Regions from separate parts of the Azonexus hydrophilus genome, predicted to be linked through region 1. Evidence: riboswitches for the same ligand, from Rfam matches in the RefSeq annotation. Region 1 holds a riboswitch; the other holds the start of a gene.

Region 1 (7,740 bases):
CGTGGCTGCGCGTGACGACCGCCAGGTTGTCCATGTCGGCGGCCGTTGCCATGTGCGCCACCGCGGCATCGGCGACGCCCAGACGCGCCGCCGCAGCCAGGCGTTGCCGTTCGGTGTACGGCTTGGCGTCAGCGCCCAGTTTGCGCCAGAGCAGCGGGTGCGCGGCGTGGTTGATCGCCGCCCGCGCATTGACCATGCCGTCGCTGGTCGACAGCGCCCGGCGGACTTCCGGGAAGTGGACGACCAGCGTCTTCTCCCAGTAGCCGTCGCGCTCGCCCTGCACCAGTTCGGCGCTGGCCGCGACCTCGGGCGGCAGGACCGGGGCGCCGGCAAACGCCGGCAGCGCCAGCAACAGGCAGGCCAGTTGGACGAAATGGCGGAATGGACTCGGTTTCATCAGCGGGTTCCGGTAACGAAAAAAGGCAGAAGCTTAACCCGGCGCGCCGGGGTCGCCGTCACTGGCAAGACTCGCAAGTCGGATCATCGATGGCGCAGAACTTCGGCGCCTCTTCCTGCACCACGGCATCGTCGCGACCGCCGGCCTTTTCCGCCTGGCTGGCACCGAGCGTGCGCAGGTAGTAGGTGGTCTTGAGGCCGCGCTTCCAGGCCAGCTTGTAGATCTCGTCGAGCTTCTTGCCGGAAGGCAGCGCCAGGTAGAGATTCAGCGACTGCGCCTGGTCGATCCATTTCTGGCGTCGGGCGGCGGCTTCGATCAGCCACACCGGGTCGATCTCGAAGGCGGTGGCGTAGCGGGCTTTCAGTTCGTCGGGCACGCGGTCGATGCGGGCGAGCGAGCCGTCGAAATACTTGAGGTCGGCGACCATGACTTCGTCCCACAGGCCGAGCGTCTTGAGGTCGCGGACCAGGGCTTCGTTGACCACGGTGAATTCGCCGGACAGGTTGGATTTGACGTAGAGGTTCTGGTAGGCCGGCTCGATGCTGGCGGAGACGCCGACGATGTTGGAGATGGTCGCGGTCGGCGCGATGGCAACGCAGTTGGAGTTGCGCATGCCGTGGCGAGCGATGCGTTCTTTCAGCGCGTCCCAGTCGAGGCGGCTGTCGCGGTTGAGTTCGACCGCCTCGCCGCGCCCGGCTTCGAGCAGCACGATGCTTTCGTGCGGCAGGATGCCACGATCCCACAGACTGCCGGTGAAGCTGGAGTAACGGCCACGCTCCTGCGCCAGTTCGGTCGATGCCCAGTAAGCCTGATAGCAGACGGCTTCCATGCTGCGGTCGGCGAATTCGACGGCTTGCGGCGAGGCGTAGGCAATGCCCAACTGGTACAGGCAATCGGCAAAACCCATGATGCCCATGCCGACCGGGCGGTGGCGCAGGTTGGCGTTGCGCGCCTTGGGCGTCGCGTAGAAGTTGATATCGACGACGTTGTCGAGCATGCGCATGGCGGTGCTCACGGTGCGGGCGAGCTTTTCCCGGTCGAGCTGGCCGTCCTTCAGGTGCGCCAGCAGATTGACCGAGCCGAGGTTGCACACCGCCGTTTCCGAATCCGAGGTGTTCAGCGTGATCTCGGTACAGAGGTTGCTCGAATGCACGACGCCGACGTGCTGCTGCGGCGAGCGCAGGTTGCAGGCGTCCTTGAAGGTGATCCACGGGTGCCCGGTCTCGAACAGCATGGTCAGCATCTTGCGCCACAACTGCACGGCGGGAATCTTCTTGTGCAGCTTCAACTGGCCGGCGGCAGCCCTGGCTTCGTAGGCTTCATACGCCTCGACGAAGGCGCGCCCGGATTTTTCGTGCAGGTCGGGCGTATCGACCGGCGAGAACAGCGTCCACTCGCCACCGGCAATTACGCGCTGCATGAACAGGTCGGGAATCCAGTTGGCGGTGTTCATGTCGTGCGTGCGGCGGCGCTCGTCGCCGGTGTTCTTGCGCAGTTCGAGGAATTCCTCGATGTCCAGGTGCCAGGTTTCCAGGTAAGCGCAGACGGCGCCCTTGCGCTTGCCGCCCTGGTTCACGGCGACCGCCGTGTCGTTGACCACCTTCAAAAACGGAATGACGCCCTGGCTCTGGCCGTTGGTGCCCTTGATCCGGCTGCCCAGCGCGCGCACCGGTGTCCAGTCGTTGCCCAGCCCGCCGGCGTACTTCTGCAGCAGGGCGTTTTCCTTGATCGACTGGTAGATGCCGTCGAGGTCGTCGGCCACCGTGGTCAGGTAGCAGGACGACAGTTGCGAATGCAGGGTGCCGCTGTTGAACAGCGTAGGCGTCGAGCACATGAAGTCGAAGCTGGAAATCAGGTCGTAGAACTCGATGGCGCGCGCTTCGCGGTCGATTTCGTTCAAGGCCAGGCCCATCGCCACGCGCATGAAGAAAAGCTGCGGCGTTTCGATGCGACGGCCGTCGATGTGCAGGAAATAGCGGTCGTACAACGTCTGCAGGCCGAGGTAGCCGAACAACTGGTTGCGCTCGGGCTTGAGCGCGGCGGCCAGGCGGTCGAGGTCGTAATCCTTGAGGCGCGGGTCGAGCAGTTCGGCAATCACGCCGCGTTCGACGAAGACCGGGAAGTAAGTTGCTTCGACGGCCTCATCCTGCGCCGCTTCCGGCCCGGCCGCTTCCTCGACCAGGCTGGCCAGCAGCAGGCGGGCGGTGGCGTAGTCGTAACCGGGTTCGCGCTCGATCAGCGTACGCGCGGCGAGCACCAGCGCCTGCTTGACGTCGGCCAGCGCAACACCGTCGTACAGGTTCTTCAGCGCGTGATCGAGGATGGTCCGCGGCGAAACGCCCTCCCCCAGCCCGGCACACGCCGTTTCGCAGGTTTTCAGCAAACCTGCGACATCGAGCGGCCGGCGCTCGCCATCGACCGTCACATGCAGCTCGGGCACGCCCTGGACTTCGGCCAGCGCGGCCCGCTCGGCGGCGCGCCGCTCGCGGTAGAGCACATAGGCGCGGGCGACGTCGTGCTCGCCGGAGCGCATCAGCGCCAGTTCGACCTGGTCCTGGATATCCTCGATATGCACCCGGCCACCGTCCGGCAGGCGGCGGGTCAGCGAACGCACGACCGTTTCGGTCAGCCGCGCAACCAGTTCGCGCACCCGCGACGAGGTCGCGCTCTGGCTCCCCTCGACGGCCAGGAAAGCCTTGGTCAGGGCAACGGAAATCTTCTCGGGATGGAATTCGACGACCGCGCCATGACGGCGGATCACCTGCAGCGCGGCGGCACTGTGGGCGGACAAGTCGGAAATGTGCGCGAGGACGTTCGAGGACACGGCAATGCTCCGGTTCGGGGGGCGGAACATGGCTGGCGCGTGACGCGGCCGCGCAACGCTGTGCCGACGGACGGCGACAACGGACAAGCACGGACGACAAGAGACGAAACGCTCACGCAAAACCTCTCACCAGGGACACCCCGCCCCAAAGGAAAATGAAAAGGACACGTTGCGGCAGGTCTCCTGGCTCCCGGCTCAACGCGTTTCACCCGCCTTCCCGGACGCATCCAGTGGCATGGGGTGGCGAAACGCTCGCCGGTTACAGTTGCGGGGGCAGCCCCGGGATTCGGATCGTCAGATCCGGCACCGGATTCCCGTTTTAATCCCCTTGCGGGGAACCATCAACGCGACGGAGTTTATGCCTTTCGCTTGCCGCCAGTCAACAAAAATCACTACATGCAGTAGATGAGAAGCGGCAAGCGACTAAATATAGACAAAAGCAAGACATGGCAGTGTCGTTTCGATCCGCTATAATTATGAGCGTTTCAGGTGCCGTCGGCGGTTTTCCGCCACGGTGAAACGGGAAAGCGGTGCGTCCTCGGACAAAGCCGCTGCTGCCCCCGCAACGGTAAGCGAGTGCGGGCGCGTCACAAGGCCACTGGGTTCTGCCCGGGAAGGCGACGCGTCAAGACTTGCCAGCCCGGAGACCGGCCTGCGACGACCAGCGAAGTGCCGCGGGGAAGCGGCCACGGCCGCCCGTCAGCCCATTCCCCACGCGCTTCACCTCAACCAAGCACACCGGCATGCGGGGACGCTGCCGGCAGGGGAAAACCAATGCACATCCGCCTCAAACCCGTGGCAGCCACGCTGCTCGCCTTGTTCGCCGGCAATCTTGCCGCCCAGACGCTCGACACCATCGTCGTCACCGCTACCCGCTTCGAATCAAGCCAACAGGAAAATCCGATCGCCGCCCAGGTGATCACCGCAGACGAAATCCGAAACAGTGCGGCAACCACCGTCGGTGAAGTTCTGAACAAACTCGGCGGTGTACATAGCCGCATCAACTTCGTCGGCACGCCGGATTCGCCGCTCGACCTGCGCGGCTTCGGCATGACCGGCGACCAGAACACGCTGGTCCTGGTCGACGGCCAGCGCATTTCGGAGAACGAACTGGTCAGCGCCCGCCTGTCGGCGATCCCGCTCGACAGCATCGAACGCATCGAGATCCTCCGCGGGTCCGGTTCCGTGCTTTACGGCAGCGGCGCGAGCAGCGGCACGATCAACATCATCACCCGCTCGGCGCTCGGCGCGCCGCTCTCCGGTAACGTCTCGGCCCGCGTCGGCAGCCATGACCTGAGCGATCTGCGCGGCGGTTTCCGCGCCGGCGGCGAACGCTGGGGTCTGCGCCTCAACGCGCAGCGCCTGCGTACCGACAACTACCGCGACAACAACCGCAGCGAACTCGACACCGCTAGCGGCGAACTGCGCTTCGGCGACCGCGACGGCTTCGTCGCCCTCGCCTTCAGCGCCGACGACCAGAACTCACGCCTGCCGGGCGCCCGCAGCGAAGCGCAACTGCGCAGCGACCGCCGCGGCGCGGCGACCCCGGACGATTATTTCGACAGCCGCAGCCAGCGTTTCTCGCTGCGCGGCGAACGGCGCCTCGGCGAACTGACGCTGGCGCTCGACATCGCCCGCCGCGACAAGCGTGCCGACATGTTCAACAACACCGCCTGGGGCAGCACACTGGCCAAGACCGACGTCGGCGTCACCACGGTCTCGCCGCGCGTGCTCTGGCAGACCCGTTTCGACCAGGTGCTCTACAACCTGACCGTCGGCGCCGACTGGAGCCACTGGACCTACGACAACGACACCGCCGCCACCGGTTTCATGAGCGCCCTCGACGAATCGGGCAAGCAGAAGAACCAAGCCTTCTACCTGCGTAACGACCTGCACCTGGCCGCCAGTGGCACCCGGATCAGCCTCGGCGGACGCCGGGAGAGCGTCCGCCAGACGCAGCACGAGCGCCTGGTGCCGCGTGACGCCAGCGAGCGGCACAGCCTGTCGGCCTACGAACTCGCAGTGCAGCAGGAACTCGGCGCCGGCTTCTCGGCTTACGGCCGGATCGGGCGCAGCTTCCGCATCGCCAACATCGACGAGAACCGCTGCTGGACGGCACCTTGTCCGACGCTGTTAAAGCCTCAACGCTCGCTCGACCGCGAGATCGGCGCCCGCTGGCAGGGGGCTGGCGCCAGCTTCGGCGCCAGTCTGTTCGAGATGGATATCAGCAACGAAATCCACTATTTCGCACCGACCTTCTCGAACATCAACCTCGATGCCACCCGCCACCGCGGCATTGAGCTCGAAGGCCGCCTGCAGGTCACCGCCGGCGTTGATCTCGCCGCCCGCTACACCCATACCCAGGCGCGCTTCCGCGACGGCAGCTACGGCGGGAACAATGTCACCGGCAACGACGTGCCGCTGGTGCCCAAGCACCGAGCCTCGCTCAATCTCGGCTGGCAGATACTGGAAAGCACCCGTCTCGGCGTGAACCTGAGCTACACAGGCAAGCAGCGCTACGACAACGACCAGCCCAACCGCTTCCACAAGATGCCGGCCTACACCGTGACCGATATCAAGCTGGCGCACGACATCGGCGACTGGCGGCTGGCGCTCGGCGTGAACAACCTGTTCGACCGAAAGTTCTACTCCTACGGCATCGTCAACGGCACCTTCACCTCGTTCAACGCCTACCCGGAAGACCGCCGCAACGCCTACCTCAGCGCCGAATACCGGTTCTGATCGGCAATCGACCAAAACAGAATACGCCCCGCAGCCAGCCGGGGCGTTTTTTCGACGCCAAACTCAAGCTGCCAGCTTTCCCTCATGGCGCAGCGCCGCCACTGGGGGCATCCCTTTACGAACGAAGCCAAATGGCGCGCCCAGCGGCAACAGCGTACGGCCGAAATAAGCGTTGAGGAAAATCGCCCCGGCGGCGTAGAAGCCGAGCAGCGAAATCAACAGTTCCGACCAGCCGGCCAAGGCAATGAACAAAGCCGGCGCCACCCCGAGGATGGACAGCGCCAGTGACGGCAACAGCACGTTGATCAGGAACAGGATGGCGGCAAAGACCTTGTTCGTCTCGCAGGCGGCAACCAGAATGAACAACGAAAAAATGAAATAGGCGATACAGGCGTAAGCCAGTTGACGGACGTCGGCACCAACGGCGACGCTGCCGAACCAGCCTTGGGCGATCGCCCAGTGCATCGCCACCGCAGCCCAGAACAGGCCATAGGCACCGAGGACGATGGCGCCGAAAAAGTTGTTTTTGCGGAAGTCGACCGTGGACGCCCAGATCTGTCCGATTGAACCGAGAAACAATGCCCACGGCACCAGATAGGTCGTGCCACTGGTCCAACCCAGCTTCTGCGACGCGGCGACAAAGGTGACGACGGCCAGGCCGAAGACACCGAGAGCGGTCGGATCGGCGAGTTGCGGGCGGGTTTCGGTGATGTGAAGATGCTGGGTCATGTGGATATTTCCTCGAGGGTTTCGGGCAATTCGCCCGGGATGGCGGGAATCGCGGCGAGTACCGCGTTTCGGAAGAAGCCGTGGTGCAAGCGCGCCAACCGGTCGACCTCGGTCAGGTCGCCATTGAGCAATGCGGTGCCCAGTGCCAGACGGCTAGCGGCGGAGAGTTCGCGGTCGATCGATGCGAAGCCGGGACCGACCGCCAGCCTGAGCTGTTGCTCCAGGTTGCGGCTGGCGGCGGCGAATACCGGACTGGACAGGGTCGCCCGCGCTGCCGCGCAGAAACCACGCCATACCGCGCGCGGTGGCGTCGCCGTGGCCAGCGCCTGCCAGGTGTCGAGCAGCTGCCGCAAACGGGCGTGCGGCAGGTCGACCAGGCGCTGCAACACGAAGCCATCGACCAGCGCCAGCACATCGAGCACCTGGACCAGCTCGGCGCGCCCCGGCGCGACCACGCTGCAGCCGCTGAACATGCGCAGGTCGAGCAGGCCGTCGCGGACCAGCACCTTGATCGCTTCGCGCACCGGCGTCCGGCTGACGCCGTAGTGGCGGCTCAGCGCCAGCTCGTCGATGGCGCTGCCGGGCGGCAGGCGGTGGTCGAAGATGCTGTCGCGGATGGCCTCGGCGACGCCCTCGTAGAGCAGACGCGGGCGAATTTCCTCAGCGCTCGCCAGCATCGTCGGCGTCCTCGTCCGAAGTTTCAGCGGCCGGTTCCGCGACCGGCGGCTCGGCATCGGTTTCGCCGAACAGGCTGCTGAAGTAGAGATAGGGATTGACGAACATCGGGGGCTCCTCGCGAAAAATGGCTTGCCAACGCAGCCGATAGTTCGCAATATACGCACCGCAAAAACCCTGACCAGGCCTGAAAAAGCGCAGTTTTGCGAAGATTTTTCAGCGAATTTGCAAACTTTGCGAAGACACCGGAAGCGACAATGAAAAAAGCCTTCATGGGCGTACGCCTGAAACGCCTGCGCGAGGAACGCGGCCTGACCCAGGTCGCGCTGGCGCGGGCGCTCGACCTGTCGGGGAGCTACCTCAACCAGCTCGA
Region 2 (7,740 bases), 840 kb from region 1:
AAATCCAGGCGCTGCGCGGAGCCCACGCATGAGCCTCAAGCTGCTGCACGAACCGGAAACCGAAGACCCGATCCTGTCGGTGGTCAACCTGATCGACATCTTTCTGGTCATCATCGCCGCGCTGCTCATCACCGTCGCCCAGAACCCGCTGATCAATCCGTTCAACAAGCAGGACGTGACGGTGATCACCGACGCCGGCAAACCGACCATGGAAGTGCTGGTCAAGAAGGGCGAGAAGATCGAGAAATACAAGGCCAGCGGCGAAATCGGCGGCGGCGACGGCGAGAAGGCCGGCGTTGCCTACAAGATGAAGGACGGCTCGATGGTCTATGTTCCCGAAGGTAGCGAAGCTGCAGCCAGTGCCGTCACTGGCGAGCCTGTCGATTGAATCTGGCACGCTGAACCACGGCACCACCAATCAGCGGCACAAGTAACAACGCCAACAACCATGACGGCGACGGCACATCCGGTACGGGCCGTGCCACCAGGCGCTCACCGCGGACGGGTTGGTAGCCGTCGGCGACCTCGGCCGTCGCCGTTGCGGCAGTCAGTTCGCTGACTGCAACAGGCGTCACGCCAGCCGGCAGGCGGCTGACGCCGCGCAAGGCGGTGACCGGGTTTTCAGGAAGTGCGGTCCTCACCCACGCTTCGACCGCCTGCGACGGCTTGCTCAGCGGGGCTTCGGCGGTCAGTTCGCGGTACAGCGTCGCCAGTTCCTGACGGGTGGCGGCATCCGCTTTCCAGTGTTGGTGGCGGACGGCCTGAATCAGGCGCTCCAGGGTTTGCGCGTAGGCCTGGGGATGGCTGCGCAGCCATTCGCGAACGCCGAGCCCGTGCTTGTCTCGCACGAAAACGTCGTGCATTCCTTGCCAGTGATCGTCGCGGACCGCGCCGTCCACGACGCTGGCCCAGCCCCAGGCGAACTGGGCTGCCTTGAGGACCTGCAAGGTGCCGGCGTAGCCTTCCTTCTGCATGGCTTCAACCCAACCAGGGTGTAGATAACGCGCCTGCATTTCCAGGGCGATGCTCTGCCCGGCCGTCTGCGCGTAGGGTTCGTCGGCCTGCTGCAACTGGCTGACGTGCAGTTCCAGCGGCTTGTCGCGGCCGGCGGCGCGGGCCGCGGCGGCCAAGCCGCCGAGGTACTGGAAGGGGTCGTCCGAGGTCATCATCCCGAACAGATTGGAGGTTCGCGACAGCAACGCCGCGTCGGTACGCCGCAGTTGCGCAGCGAGTGCCTGCGCGGCCACGCCGGCCGCCAGCCCGGCGACCGGCTGGCCGTCGACATAGGGCTGACTCATGCGCTGCAGAAACATCTGACCGAGGCGGGCGTCCTTTTCCTGTAGCCGATCGTCGAGCACCGCTTCGGCGATACCGGTGCCGTAGTCGCCGACGGCGTTACCGAACACCCGCGCCTGGCCGAGGCGGTCGGCAAGCGCACGCGGCGTGCCACGCTGGCGCAGTTCATCGGCCACCGCCCGACTGTGGCGAGCGACGCTGCCGCCGGGTTCGGCCGTGGCGACGGCAGCGACCGCCGTATCGACCAGCGCCATCAAGGCCGGAAACTGGTCGCGGTAGGAACCGGTCACACTGAGCAGGACATCGACGCGCGGTCGGCCGAGTTCGTCGGCGGGGATCACTTCGACGCCGCGCGGCCGACCGGCATCGTCCCAAACAGGCCTTACGCCCAGGGCGACCAGCGCCTGCGCCTCCATCACTCCCTGGTGGCGCAGGGTTTCGCCGGCCCACAGCGACAGGGCCAGACGTTGCGGATGGACGCCGGCGTGACGGTCCAGCCAGCCGGCCAGCCACTGATCGAAAAGCAGTTGCGCCACGGTGTAGGCCTGACGGGTTGGCAGGCGGCTGGGATCGAGGCCGATCAGGTTGCGCCCGGTCGGCAGGCTGTCCGGATTGCGGATCGGATCGCCGCCGTAAGCGGCCGGGATGAAACGCCCGGCCAGCGCGTCGAGCAGGGCCGGCATCTCGTTCTCGACGCTGAGCAAACGGTCGAGCGCCTGCGCCCGCCCGGCCAGTTCGCGTAAGGCCTCGGGGTCGATGGCCCGTTCGCCGGCCCGGTTGGGCACAGCGGTATCGTCGCCGGCACGGCGTAGATCGAGGCGACTGGCGGCCTCGGCATCGTTCAGCGCAACCGCGAGCCAGCGCATCGGCCGCGAGCTCTCGATGTGCCGGTAATCCATCAGGAAGGTTTCGTCGACGTCCTCGCCCAACGCATCGAGCAAGGGACGCTGAAGCGCCTGTAGAATCTGCAGGCGGAGCAAGGCCGGTTCGGGCACGCTGCCAAACACCGCCAGCCCGCGCGGCTGGCTGCCGTGGGCAAGCTGGTCGAGCCAGGGATGCAGGGCATCGAGGAAGGCATCGAGTTCGCGCTGCACCCGTTCGATCGGCCAGCCGAGATCGTGGTGCAGGCGGTTTTCGGCGATCAGCGCGGTCAAGCGCTGACCGACCGCAATTTTGGTCGGCCCTTCGTCGGCAATCGCCCACTCGTGCATCAGTTCGTGCAGTTGCGCCATGCCGGGCCCCAGGCCGCTGGTCGCCAGCACCGGCGTATGGTGACTGAGCAACACGGCGCGCCCGCGCCGCTTGGCGGTCAGCGCCTCGCCGAGGTTGTCGACGATGTAGGGATAGATCACCGGCAAGTCGCCCAGCGGCAGCAAAGCGTCGTCGAGGACGTCGAGCCCGCGCGGCTTGCCGCCGGCCCATTCCTGGGTACCGTGGGTACCGAAGTGGATCAGCGCATCGCCCTGGCGCGCCCACAGGTAAACCGCCAGATAATGGTGCGACAACGGCGTACCACTCTTGTGCGAAAACGGATTCTGGCCGCGATGCAGGGTTTCCTCGCGCGGCGGCTGCGGCAGCACCGAGACGTTGCCGAGTCGCAAGCGGGGAATGACGAAAACCTTCTCACCCTGCCAGTCGACCAGATAACGGCTTTTCTCCGGCTCGCCCCAGTGGCCGGCAATGCGCTGTCGCGTGTTGGCCGGCAGGCTGTTCCACCAGGCACGGTAGGTAGCCAGTGGCAGGGCCTCGGCCTGGTCGGCGGCGAGCAGGGCGCGCAGGTCGGCGTCGGGATAGTAGGCACTCAGCAAGGGTTGCAGGTTCGCCACCCAGGCCGCTTCGGGCAAGGATTGCGTGCGGTAGCCGGCGTGCACCAGCGCGGCGGTGACGTTTTCCAGGCTGCGCGGCACATTGAGGAAGGAGGCGCCGAAATTGCTGCCGCCGGCCGGATAGTTGTACACCATCAGCGCCAGCTTTTTCTCCGCCGGCGGCTTGCGCTGCAGCGCGACCTGCCGCGCGGCGCGGGCGATCAGCGCATCGGCCTGGCGCTCGATCAGTTCGACCGGCCGTTGATCGTCGGGATGGGCGGCAACGATCAGCGGATCAATGGCGCCTGCCGCCTCCGGCTGGAACAGGTAAAAGGGCGTGTCGGCCAGACGCAGGCCGGTCGCATCGTTCTGCCAGGCGGCGGTATCGCCATGGCGATAGGGCAAGGCCGACAGCAGCGGCACTTGCCAGCGCGCCAGCAGGGTCTGCAGGTCGGCGCCTTTCGACACCAGCTGGTGCAGCACCAGTAAGGCCGGGTGCGCCGTTTCCGGGCCGCTGTCGCGGCGGTCCGCACGCGCCACCAGCAACTGGCGCAGGCCACCGGCATCGAGTTGCTGACCGAAGACCGCATAGGCTGCCAGCCCGTGCGCGTCGAAGCGGCGCAACCAGGCGTCGAGCCAGGCTGTTTCGCCATTGACGAAATGATGGCGATGGACGAGCACCGCCACTGCCGGTCGCGGATCGCGACGCCAGGCTTGCAGGGCGTCGACGTCGGCCAGGAAGTCCGGTGCGTCCGGATGGTAGAGCCCCTGGCGCGGCCAGGGGCGCGGCGCCGGCAGGTCAGCCGCAGCTTGCGCTTCGCTCATGCCGGCGAGACGGCGGGTGGCCAGGGTCAGCGCGGCGCGGATGTTGCCTTCGCCGCCATGGCGCAGGTAATCGGCCAGCCGATCAGACGCGGCAACCGACTCGGGGCCAATCCAGACCACCGGCACCTTGACCGCCCCAGGCGGCAGCAAGTCGGCCAGCAGTGCCTGCGGCATCGCATGCGGCGCATCGACCCACAGCATGTCGGCACTGCCGGCCGCCGCCAGCAGGCGCTGGCGCTGCGCCGGGCGTTCGCTCTCCGGCAGGGTCAGCGGCGTATCGAAATGCCGGAACCGCCAGCCATTCGCCTGCGCCAGGCGTTCGACCAGGGCGGTGCGGGCCTTGGGCGTGATGTCGGCAGTCACCCACAACAGTTCGCGCGCCTGCGCGGCACCCGCCAGGCAGACGAGCAGCAGCCATCCCAGCCAGCGCATCATGGCTTGGCGGCCGGGCCGTCTTCCGGAACGTAGATGATGCTGCCGTCGCGCAAGCGGTAGGCAACGCCGGCCCGCACGCCCTCACCTTCGCCGCTGTCGCCGGTGCCCTGGTAGCGGATTTCCTGGCCGTTTTCCGGAATCGCCAGTTCCACCGGCGCCCCCGGATCACCAGCCGACGACAGATTGACCGCCGCCAGCAGGGCGACGACCAGAACGAGAAAGACATCGACCAGGTTGATCGACGACAGCATCGGGTCGTCGTCATCCTCTTCCAGGATGTTGAAATGCTTGAGGCTCACGCCAGGCCCTCCCGGCGCTTGCGAATGGCCAGCAGTTCGCCGAGCAGCCAGCGACGGCGCAGGGAATACAGGACCAGGCCGATGGCCGCCGCCGTCAGCGCCAGCACGACGCCGGCAAAGGCGTCGCTGAACACCGCCAGCGCAGCGCTGCCGTTGCCGCTGGCAACGCCGTGCAGGGCCGGGCCGAGCGGGATCATGGTGGCGATCAGGCCGAGCATCGGCGTCACCCGGCTGAGCAGGCGGAGCGGCTCAAGCCGGCGCAGGACGATCAGCTCGATCTCGTCGAACGCCAGTTCCGGTGCGTCAGGCAGACTGCGGAAGGCCGGCGAACGCCGCTGCCAGGCTTCGACCAGCACGGCACCGCTCATCCACAGGGCGTAGACCAGCGCCGCCGCCAGCAGCCAGAGAATCGGCGTCAGCAGCAACTGGGTGAGTTGGGTAAAGCCGGCCTCCAGCATCAGAACACCAGCGCCGGGAAACGCGGACGGATGGTCTGGGTCTTTTTCGCGCCAGCGCTCTCCAGGCGGACCCGCAACTGCTTGAGCCCCGGGTGGTCGCGGAAAGCACTGAAGCTTAGCGACTTGAGCGCTTCGGGCTGGGCGCATTCGAAGCGGATTTCGTGCACCAGGTTGGCAATATCGACCTTGGGATCGACTTCGCCCAGCGCCGGTTCGGTGCGACTGCCACTCAGCTTGCACTGGGCTTCGGCCGGCGGCTCGACAAAGCGCAGCGGGTCGGCGACACGTTCGACGAAGGCCTGCCAGACCTGCTGCTGTTTTTCGTTGCGGGGCGGATAGTCGTAGCCGAGATAGGCTTCCAGCGGCACATCGAGGCGCACTGTCAGCGCCGTGCCGTCAACACTGACCTGGACATTGCCGTGACCGTGGGTGTGGTTGCCGTGAGCCAGAGCAAGCGGGGAAAAACAGGCAGCCGCCGTGAACAGGGCGCACGCCGCCACACGCGTAGGGATTTTTGACATGGGAAGAAGTTCCGGAATGACGCCCTGCCGACCTCCCCGTCGACATCAGGCATTACGGCCCGGCGCATGCGCGGACCACCCTGTTGGCCGGTATCCGGGCTGGTGGATCTTGCCTTCACCGCCTTCCCGGGATGCGTTGCATCGCCAGTGGCTGCAAGGTGAAAGCTGGACGCGGACGTCCATCCACTTACCGTTGCGGGGGCAGCGCTGGTTGGATCTGCCTGACGGCCAATCTCCCAGCTTCCCGTTTAACCGCGCCTGCCGAGGCATGCGCGAGCACCAACGGGCGGATGTTAGCACAGCCTGCCAAAAGACACTTGACGCCAAATGAATTATTAACAATAATTCTCATTCAGTAGCCAGCAAGCCGCGTTTCCGGCCAGCCAGCCAGTTTCCCCGAACCGACTGGAGCGCCCCTCATGGAACACGCCGACATGCCCCTCGAACTCAGGCTGGCTGCCGTCATCCACCTGTTGTCCTCGTCAGCCCTGCGCGGCGCCACCTTCCACAAGACCGAAGCCTTGCGCACTCATCTGCGCAGCGTGGCCGACAGCGCCGACCTCAATCCCTACCTGAAGAGCACGCTGCAGGAAGTCCTCGGCGGCTGGGAGGCGGTGCACTGCCACCCCGCTTCGGTTCCGGTCGACTGCTACCCGCTGGCCCACCCCGGCTGCCAGACCCACTGACATCAATCACAGTACGAGAGAGAGTAATCATGTCCCGTTATACCGGCCCCCGCCTCAAAGTCCTGCGCGCCCTCGGCGTCGATCTGCCGGGGCTGTCACGCAAATCGATGCAGGAACGCAACCAGCCGCCCGGCCAGCACGGCGCCCGCAAAGTCACCTCGCGCAAGTCCGAATTCGGCCTGCAACTGATGGAAAAACAAAAGCTGCGCTACAACTACGGCCTGAGCGAACGCCAGCTGCGCCGCGCCGTTGCCGATGCCAAGAAGGATCGTGGTGCTACCGGCAACAAGCTGGTCGAACTGCTCGAACGTCGGCTCGACAACATGGTCTTCCGCGCGGGTTTCGCGCCGACCATTCCGGCCGCGCGCCAACTGGTCAGCCACGGTCATTTCCAGCTCAACGGCAAGCGCGTGACCATTCCTTCGATCCGCCTGCGCATCGGCGACGCCTTCGGCCCGACCGAGGCCGGACGTAAGATCGATCTGGTAAGGGCTACGCTGGAAGAGCCGGCGCTGGAGCGCCCACAATGGATCACCTTCGATGACGCGACGACCTGCGCCCGCCTGACCCACCTGCCCGACGGCGACGCGGCGCCCTTCCCACTCGACCTGCAGCGTGTGGTCGAGTACTACGCCACCCGGATGTAATCCCTCGAGGAGCCCATCATGGAACCGAGCAAACAGACTCTGCGCATTCCTTTCCTGCATGCCAACGGTCCGCGCCCGACCTTGCGTCTCAAGCCCGAACAAGCCGCCGCCCGGGCCGCAAGCTGCGCAGTCCAGTGCATCGCCAGCAAAGCCCTGTTTGGCGAATGCAACGAAATCTGCATCCGCCACAGCGGCAGCGAGTACCGCCTGCGCATCACCCGCCAGGGCAAGCTGATCCTGACCAAGTAAGCCCCACCGAGCAAGCCGGAGCAGGTCGCTGACCCCGCCTGCTCCTCCGGAGGGCGCCGATCACACGCCGGCGCCCTCCACCCGAAAATATAGCATTGTCACAAAACGAAACAATTCTTGTTTGACTAAATTCGCTATTCACGTATATTAAGAACCATTCTCACTCACGCGAGGCGCCACATGAACAGCCTGTTGATCCATACCGGTATCGCCGCCACCCTGCTCTGGCTGATGCTGGCCGGCGCCAGTTTCTGAGGAGAAAACCATGCCGAAAAGCGACATCTGGGCCGCCACCCTCAGCCTGGTCCTGATCCACGAAGAGACCGGGTGTCGTCAATCCGCGCTGCACGCGGCACGACTGCTTGAGCATCTGTGCGATCAGGACATTGATCATGAAACCCGTGAATTGTGCGAACGCGCCAGCCAACGCCTGGGTCAGCGTCAGGAGTTACACCATGCTTGCCCCGCTTGAAAACCGCGCCATCCTCGAAAAGGAACCTGCCGAGCCGCAGAGCGCCC

What was found. A riboswitch is a leader RNA that binds a small molecule or an ion and turns the genes downstream of it on or off. The one in region 1 is predicted to bind cobalamin.
Region 2: it holds a riboswitch for cobalamin, as region 1 does, so the genes downstream of both, AADV58_RS13375 (ZrgA family zinc uptake protein) here and AADV58_RS09275 (ribonucleoside-diphosphate reductase subunit alpha) in region 1, are expected to answer to the same signal.

Annotation. Positions count from the first base shown of each region.
Region 1 is NZ_CP151406.1:1,929,721-1,937,460, reverse strand. It holds gene AADV58_RS09280 (adenosylcobinamide amidohydrolase) at 1-397, opposite strand, end outside; gene AADV58_RS09275 (ribonucleoside-diphosphate reductase subunit alpha) at 456-3,221, opposite strand; cobalamin riboswitch at 3,378-3,580, opposite strand; cobalamin riboswitch at 3,692-3,891, shown strand; gene AADV58_RS09270 (TonB-dependent receptor) at 3,996-5,963, shown strand; gene AADV58_RS09265 (acetate uptake transporter) at 6,027-6,692, opposite strand; gene AADV58_RS09260 (GntR family transcriptional regulator) at 6,689-7,369, opposite strand; gene AADV58_RS09255 (hypothetical protein) at 7,353-7,475, opposite strand; gene AADV58_RS09250 (short-chain fatty acyl-CoA regulator family protein) at 7,625-7,740, shown strand, end outside.
Region 2 is NZ_CP151406.1:2,772,876-2,780,615, forward strand. It holds gene AADV58_RS13350 (MotA/TolQ/ExbB proton channel family protein) at 1-32, shown strand, start outside; gene AADV58_RS13355 (DUF2149 domain-containing protein) at 29-388, shown strand; gene cobN (cobaltochelatase subunit CobN) at 366-4,361, opposite strand; gene AADV58_RS13365 (DUF2149 domain-containing protein) at 4,358-4,660, opposite strand; gene AADV58_RS13370 (hypothetical protein) at 4,657-5,118, opposite strand; gene AADV58_RS13375 (ZrgA family zinc uptake protein) at 5,118-5,639, opposite strand; cobalamin riboswitch at 5,708-5,938, opposite strand; gene AADV58_RS13380 (hypothetical protein) at 6,059-6,325, shown strand; gene rpsD (30S ribosomal protein S4) at 6,355-6,972, shown strand; gene hemP (hemin uptake protein HemP) at 6,991-7,221, shown strand; gene AADV58_RS13395 (hypothetical protein) at 7,487-7,693, shown strand; gene AADV58_RS13400 (hypothetical protein) at 7,677-7,740, shown strand, end outside.